One region of the Neptunomonas sp. ABH4_499 genome, then DNA from elsewhere that is predicted to be linked to it. Evidence: riboswitches for the same ligand, from Rfam matches in the RefSeq annotation. Region 1 holds a riboswitch; the other holds the start of a gene.
The links. Region 1 has a riboswitch for thiamine pyrophosphate ahead of ACXAF9_RS17675 (TonB-dependent receptor). Riboswitches for the same ligand answer to the same signal wherever they lie in the genome.

Region 1 (3,655 bases):
CAACCGATGCCATCAAGCGCACATCGTAGCTGACCAACCAATCCAAGCTTGCTTCAATCCCTTGGTGCGTCGCTTTGGCCGCATTGTCGGTGTAGGAGATAAACTGTGGCCCAATTTGCACATACTCATTGACCTGAGCATCACGTCGTTGGGTATAGAACAGGGTAAGATCAGTCGTTAAACGATCATCCAACCAGCGGAACTTTGCCCCTAATTCCAAGGTTAGACTGTATTCCGTCTCGAAATCACGCTGATCCGTCGGTAACGCCGCGGTGTTGTTAACACCACCGGCTTTATAACCACGTGACAAGGAGGTAAATAGAAGATGCTCTGGCGTTACCTGATAGTTCAGGCCAAGCTTGCCGCCAAAGAGGACTTCATCGGTGTGGATCGACAACGCCGTGTTGTCATCGTACTTGGCTTTAAAGTACTCAACACGCGCACCACTCACCAAAGTCAGCTTATCGGTTAGATGCGTATCCAGTTGGCCGTACACAGAGCTGTTCTGGGTTAGGTAATCCCCACTCAGCACTGGGGGTGTACCAAACACGCCATAATCCGAGGTTTCTTTAAACGACTCATCTTGATTGATGCGGTAGATACCTACGACCCAATCTGTCGAGTGATTAAAGATACGTCCTTCAGGATTAGACACCAAGCGGATTTCGGCAGACGCGTTATCTCGGGCGCGATCAAAACGCTGAGTACCTACGTACGGATACAGCGCATCATCGAATTGCCCAGCGTAGCCCCAATCCGCGTCGTAGGAGTAGACGATATCGCTGTTTAGGTAAGTCCATTCGGTTTCAACCAAGAAGCGCTCATCAGCCTCCCACTGGCTTTTAATCGACAACGCATGGGTGTGCTGCTGATCTTGCCCGGGGTCGTCCGAAACGCTGGTACGGCTGTTATCGAGCGTAAAGGCATCATAACCGTTGTCGATGTTCAGATAGAGGTAACTGAGATCAATGGTCAGATCGTCCGAAGCCAACCACCGTAGCTTGCCACGCAACGTCGTTTCATCTTGCTCTTGAGTATTCCGGCGGTTGAGATAGTCGTTCTTCATGTACCCATCGGACTGATGAGAGAACACCGACAAACGCCCAAGCAGCTTGTCTTCCATCAGCGCGCCACCAACGGCGACACCCAGATCACGCGTGTTGTAATCCGCTAACCCCAATTGCGCATGGGCTTCCATTTGATCGGTTGGCGCTTTACTTTGCAAGTTGATCGTACCCGCCAAGCCATTAGAGCCAAACCGCGTCCCCTGCGGACCACGGAGTACCTCCACCGATTCCATATCAAACAGAGTGGCCGCCCCGCCGGTACGGCTAAAATCCACACCGTCGATGATCAAACCCACCGATGGGTTGATCGGCGCATTGAATTGACTGCGACTGCCCATACCGCGAATTTGGAAAAACTGCCCGCGCGATGCACCGGCGGATAAGTTCACGTTGGGCGCAAGCCCCAACACATCTTCAAGGTGCTCAGCGCCTCGTGCGTCCATTGTTGCCGCATCAATGTCCGTTAAGCTCACGGCCGTTTCGCTGGCTAACGTCGGTCTGAAGTCGGCGCTGACCACAATCTCATCGAGTGTGGACTCATCAACAGAATCGGCCAACGCCCACTGCGGCACCATAGGTGTCAGCACACAAGCGCTTAGGAAAGGTAAAGAGGATCGAAATGGTTTCATGGATATCCTTTCTATATCGATATAAAAAGGACAGGAGAGATCTCACCCATCGGGCATTCATATAGATGCAGGGGGGTAATACCCCAGATCCGGTACGACGTTTACTCTGCCTGTCCCTACGCCAGTATTAACTGGATCAGGTTCATTGGGTCCCTCATCACTGAGATCTCAGGCCGTAGCCACCCCAAGGCGAATTACACACGCGTGTAATGGATGCGCATTGTACGGATTCACACGCCAATCGACCAGCGAAACCCAGTGTTCATTTCGCCACGCTTTTAAGTTGCGTTAAGATGCGCACTCTCACATCGTTTACCGGTAAAGCTTTTATGGATTGCCCAATCGCCCAACAGTTGAATCGTCTTATAAACCAATGGAATGCCTTGCACACTGAGCAGCCCGCTACGGTCATTATGGACCGTGCGTTCCCCTCCCCTTGTTATCAAGGCGAAGCACCGGATGGAGAACCCATCAAATGGCAACCGGTACAACAAGATAAGGCGCATGATTTGTTCGATCGGTTAGGAAGCGCACTTGAGCTTACCGTCCACCCAAGCGTGCAGGCTTATTACAGCCAATACTGGTCCGATCCATTATTAATGGGCGCCCCAGATGGGGATTTAACCTTGCTGTTTCCTTGGAGCGAGCCAGACCTTGAGCGTTTAAGAGAGAACTTACTAGGACACGTATTTAGCCAGATGAAGCGCAAGCAGCCGGTCAGCTTCTTTTTTGCCTGCACGCTGCCGGATGACGGCATTTTATCGATTCGTAATGAGGATGGATCGGTTTGGTTGGAGTACCCCAAAAAAGGAGCGGTCAGGAAGATTGCCGATGATTTGGCAAGCTTCCTGTCGACATTAACGCCCAAACGAAACGATGATCGCTAACCCACGCAAAATGAGAGTAAACGACTGATTTGGCACATGGGTCGGCCCGACTCTTTGTGCCACTGGTTAAACGCCTGCTGTACTAACGCCACATCTCGTTTGGCGGTCGGTTTTTTATCGATCACGCCTTGGGCTTTTAAGGCGGCTACAACATCATCGGTCATCACGAAGGTATCTTTGCCCACCATGCGCAAAAAGTAAGGTCCAGAGTTGCCCCCTAGTTGCTGCCCATGCTTTTTCAGATAGGCCCAAAGCCCTGTGATGTCATCCACCGGCCACTGCGCAAGCCATTTAGCAAAGCTGCCGTGTTGTTCGGCCGTTTCGACCATGAAAAAGGCATTTGCTCGGGTGGCTTTGATTTTGCCCCAGTGACGAATAATCTGATCATTACCCATCAAGTTCTCGAGCTGCTCATCGCTCATCAACGCCACTTTGTGCGGATCAAAGCCAAAAAAGGCTTTTTCAAATGCGGGCCATTTTGCATCCACCACCGAATGCTTAAGACCGGCGCGAAAAATCCGTAAACTCATGGCCGAGAACAGATCCGCATCGCTTTGTTTGGCCAGCTCTTCACTGGTGAAACACTGTGGCAATAGGCTTTCGACAACTTCGCCTTTTTGCTCTAATGCATGCTGATATATCCACTCGAATGATTTCATCTTGTTTCCTGTAACGTAAACAATCTTTTTCTCGTAAACGCCCGATTTTTCGGGATATTCCACCTTGACGACAGTTCTTTTCAGGTATGAAAAGGCGTATGATGATTTTTTATTTCTCGCGTACGCCCTGCCTACCGATCGATTGGCAGATTTTTGGAAACAACATCATGTCCGTTATTCGCAAATCAAACAAGCTCACCAATGTCTGTTACGACATTCGCGGACCTGTCCTGCAGGAAGCTAAAAGGCTCGAAGAGGAAGGTCACAAAATCCTCAAATTGAACATCGGCAACCCAGCCCCATGGGGCTTAGATGCCCCAGAAGAGATTGTTCAAGATGTGATTCGCAATTTACCGGCCTCACAAGGCTACTGCGACTCTAAGGGCTTGTTTGCAGCGAGAAAGGCGATCATG
Region 2 (3,655 bases), on a different contig from region 1:
GCGCTTTGGACATCGCATTATCACGTATTTGTGCGCCCGGGTGCCCTTTTGCAAGATCAGCCGCGTGCGCTGCGATTTTGTAGGTGATGATGCCGGTTTTTACATCCTCTTTATTCGGAAGACCAAGGTGCTCTTTCGGCGTGACATAACACAGCATGGCACAACCGTACCAACCAATCATCGCTGCACCAATACCGGAGGTGATGTGATCATACCCTGGGGCAATATCTGTCGTTAATGGACCAAGCGTGTAGAAAGGCGCCTCATGGCACTCTTTTAACTGCTTATCCATGTTCTCTTTGATCATGTGCATAGGAACGTGACCTGGACCTTCGATCATCACCTGCACATCATGCTTCCAAGCAATTTTGGTTAATTCACCAAGGGTTTCGAGCTCTGCAAACTGCGCTTCATCATTCGCATCGTAAACCGACCCCGGACGAAGACCATCTCCCAGCGAGAACGACACATCGTAGGCTTTACAAATCTCGCAGATCTCTTCGAAATGCGTGTATAGGAAGTTCTCTTTATGGTGAGCTAAACACCACTTCGCCATGATAGAGCCGCCGCGCGAAACGATACCCGTCATACGCTTCGCGGTCATCGGTACATATCGAAGCAATACACCGGCGTGAATCGTGAAGTAATCAACGCCCTGCTCTGCTTGCTCGATCAGTGTATCGCGGAACACTTCCCAGTTGAGGTCTTCTGCTACACCCTTCACTTTCTCAAGCGCTTGATAGATAGGCACCGTACCAATTGGGACAGGTGAGTTACGCAGAATCCACTCGCGTGTTTCGTGTATGTTGCGCCCTGTAGATAAGTCCATGATGGTGTCAGCACCCCAGCGCGTTCCCCAGGTCATTTTTTCAACTTCCTCTTCAATGGAGGAGGTCAATGCGCTGTTACCAATGTTGCCATTGATCTTCACCAAAAAATTGCGACCAATGATCATAGGCTCAAGTTCGGGGTGATTGATATTGGCCGGGATGATCGCTCGGCCTTCGGCCACTTCTTGGCGAACAAACTCTGGGGTGATCTCCTCCGGCAGGTTTGCTCCAAAGCTAAAGCCTGGATGCTGTTGAGCCACGCTTTGCCCTTCGGCGCGGGCTTTCGCAAGCTTCATGTTTTCTCGGATGGCGATGTATTCCATCTCTGGAGTCACTATACCTTGTCGTGCATAGTGCAACTGGGTCACATTGTGGCCGTGCTTTGCTCGACGCGGTTTACGTGTGAGCTCAAAGCGGAGCTGATCTAAGCGAAGATCCGCTTCCCTCACCCGCCCATACTCGGAGCTGAGTTGATTAAGCTGCTCGGTATCCTCTCGCTCTAAAATCCAGTTTTGTCGCAAAGGTGACAGACCTTTGCGAATATCGATTGAAGCCTCTGGGTCGGTGTAGGGGCCGGAGGTATCGTAAACATAGAGAGGATCGTTCTTTTCCCCACCAAAAGCGGTGGGTGTATCGTCTAGGCTGATCTCACGCATCGGAACACGAATATCGGGGCGCGAACCCTCAATGTACACTTTGCGAGAACGAGGAAACGGTTGCACAGAAGCGTGATCCACTTCGGCAGACTGGCTGAGATGGCGTTTATCTTTCATGACGGATTCTTGCGTTGGTTATTGTTTATTCTGAGCGTTCCAGAACGCGTGGAAGTGGTGCAAAGGACCATGTCCTTGCCCCACCTGTAATTGGTCTGCCGCTTTGATCGCTTCGGTCACAAACGCTTTTGCTTGTGAAACGGCATCGGGCATATCCAGCCCTTTAGCAAGCCCCGAGGCGATGGCAGAAGAGAGCGTACACCCGGTACCATGAGTATTCTTGGTGGGTATACGTTGAGTTGGAAACCGCAGCGTCGTGCGGCCATCGCTGAGCAAATCGACCGATGAGTCGCCGTTTAGATGACCGCCTTTGAGCAACACCCATTGCGAGCCAAGCTCCAATAACATGGGCAGCATGGCTTGCATCGCTTGCTCGCTATTGGGCTCAGGCACACCTAACAGCTCCACTGCTTCCGGCAGGTTCGGTGTAATCAAGGTTGCTTGCGGTATCAAAACCGACTGCAAAGCATGAATGGCTTCTGCTTTGAGCAATCGATCGCCGCTTTTCGACACCATGACCGGATCGACAACGAGCGGGCCATCATAAACATTCGCTTTAAGCGCAGATGCCACGGTTTCGATGGTGGACGCATCGCCAAGCATGCCGACTTTGATCGCGCTAATGCGGATGTCCGATAATACCGCTTCGATTTGAGCTGTGATCACATCCGAAGGTACAGGGTGAATAGCAGTAACAGAGTGAGTGTTCTGAGCCGTGATGGCTGTAATGACAGAAGTGCCAAACACGCCACAGGCGGAAAAGGTTTTGAGGTCGGCTTGAATGCCCGCACCACCACCGCTGTCGGAACCTGCAATGGTCAGTGCATTTTGGATACACGAGTGTTCTGATTGATATGTCATCTCGATTCCTACGCCAGTACGAGCTGGATCAGGTTCACGGGTATCATCTCAGCCAGACCATCTGGCACCCCGTCAAGATAAGATCAGTGTACGGTGATTCCTTGATAGTGTCTAGACACCTGTTTTTCGTGTTTTGCCGCCCTCATTAACGAAAAAGATACCTTTTGAATACACATTCAAGTATTCCTACTAAAAATAGGACTTTTTCCTATATCTTAAAAATCACCGATCGCCATAATAACAACCGTGGATCTCCTGTTCATGGAACGAATGTAAGGATGGCCTCGACAAGCGGAAAGGACACAAGGATGTACGCAAGGAAGCACCAGGTTTAACCTGTACCGCATGGAAAATGGAAGCCAAAATGAAGGCTCTGCAAAGGATTTGCGGAGCCTTCTGTCTTTCTGGGGTTCAAAACGCCGTTCGGCTTAATCACCTTTCACATCTTTACTCTTAATTGATCTCAACACTGCCCGCGCTTACGAACTCATATCAAAGCACAGCTCTGATGCTTTCAGAACAGCACTCTTAAGTTCAGTAATACATGGATTTAGAAGGGTAAATAGCGAAAGACCGACTAACGCATCCAGCAACGCTGAATGACAGAGCTGACCGGCAAGGTCGCACCAGAGGCGATCCAAGCGGCTATGTGATCAGCAACACCAGCAAATGACATGGGTTCGGGATGGGGTGTTGCTAACCAATCCGAAACGTGCGCCCGATTCCACTCATCGATGACGGTAGCTCGCTCAAGTGACTCTAGCAAAATCGCATTCGAGCGCTGCTCGGACTGGCCTTTCATCGGTTTGGTCAAGAACCGCTTCCCGTACTGCATCGCCTCGCTGGCCAAGCCAAACCCGCAGTTGGATATCACGCCATCACAACGTGCTAAGCATTGTTCAAATTGATCACGCGAGAGCGGATTAAACTGCACATTTTCTACCTGATAAGGGGCATCGCACTTTGCAAATACGTGAAATGTGTAATCCGGAAACCCAGAAAACCACCGCGTGAGCGTCTCAGCTCGTTCAAATGGCAGATACACTAAGATCTGTTTATCCTCGATGGAGCGTTCAAAGCGCGGCGGCGAAATCAAAGGCGGGATGATATCTCGGTTAAAGTGATCCCAATGCACACCAATGGGAACATTCACAGGCGCGAAGATCGACACACCAGGGCGCAGTAGCAAAG

Region 2: linked by a shared signal. The riboswitch ahead of thiD (bifunctional hydroxymethylpyrimidine kinase/phosphomethylpyrimidine kinase) and the one ahead of ACXAF9_RS17675 (TonB-dependent receptor) in region 1 are both predicted to bind thiamine pyrophosphate.

The regions. Positions count from the first base shown of each region.
Region 1 is NZ_JBSWXK010000027.1:1,958-5,612, forward strand. It holds gene ACXAF9_RS17675 (TonB-dependent receptor) at 1-1,696, opposite strand, end outside; TPP riboswitch at 1,792-1,893, opposite strand; gene ACXAF9_RS17680 (SecY-interacting protein Syd) at 1,990-2,583, shown strand; gene ACXAF9_RS17685 (DNA-3-methyladenine glycosylase I) at 2,580-3,242, opposite strand; gene ACXAF9_RS17690 (pyridoxal phosphate-dependent aminotransferase) at 3,410-3,655, shown strand, end outside.
Region 2 is NZ_JBSWXK010000026.1:3,679-7,333, forward strand. It holds gene thiC (phosphomethylpyrimidine synthase ThiC) at 1-1,603, opposite strand, end outside; gene thiD (bifunctional hydroxymethylpyrimidine kinase/phosphomethylpyrimidine kinase) at 1,622-2,464, opposite strand; TPP riboswitch at 2,453-2,546, opposite strand; gene ACXAF9_RS17475 (glycosyltransferase family protein) at 3,042-3,655, opposite strand, start outside.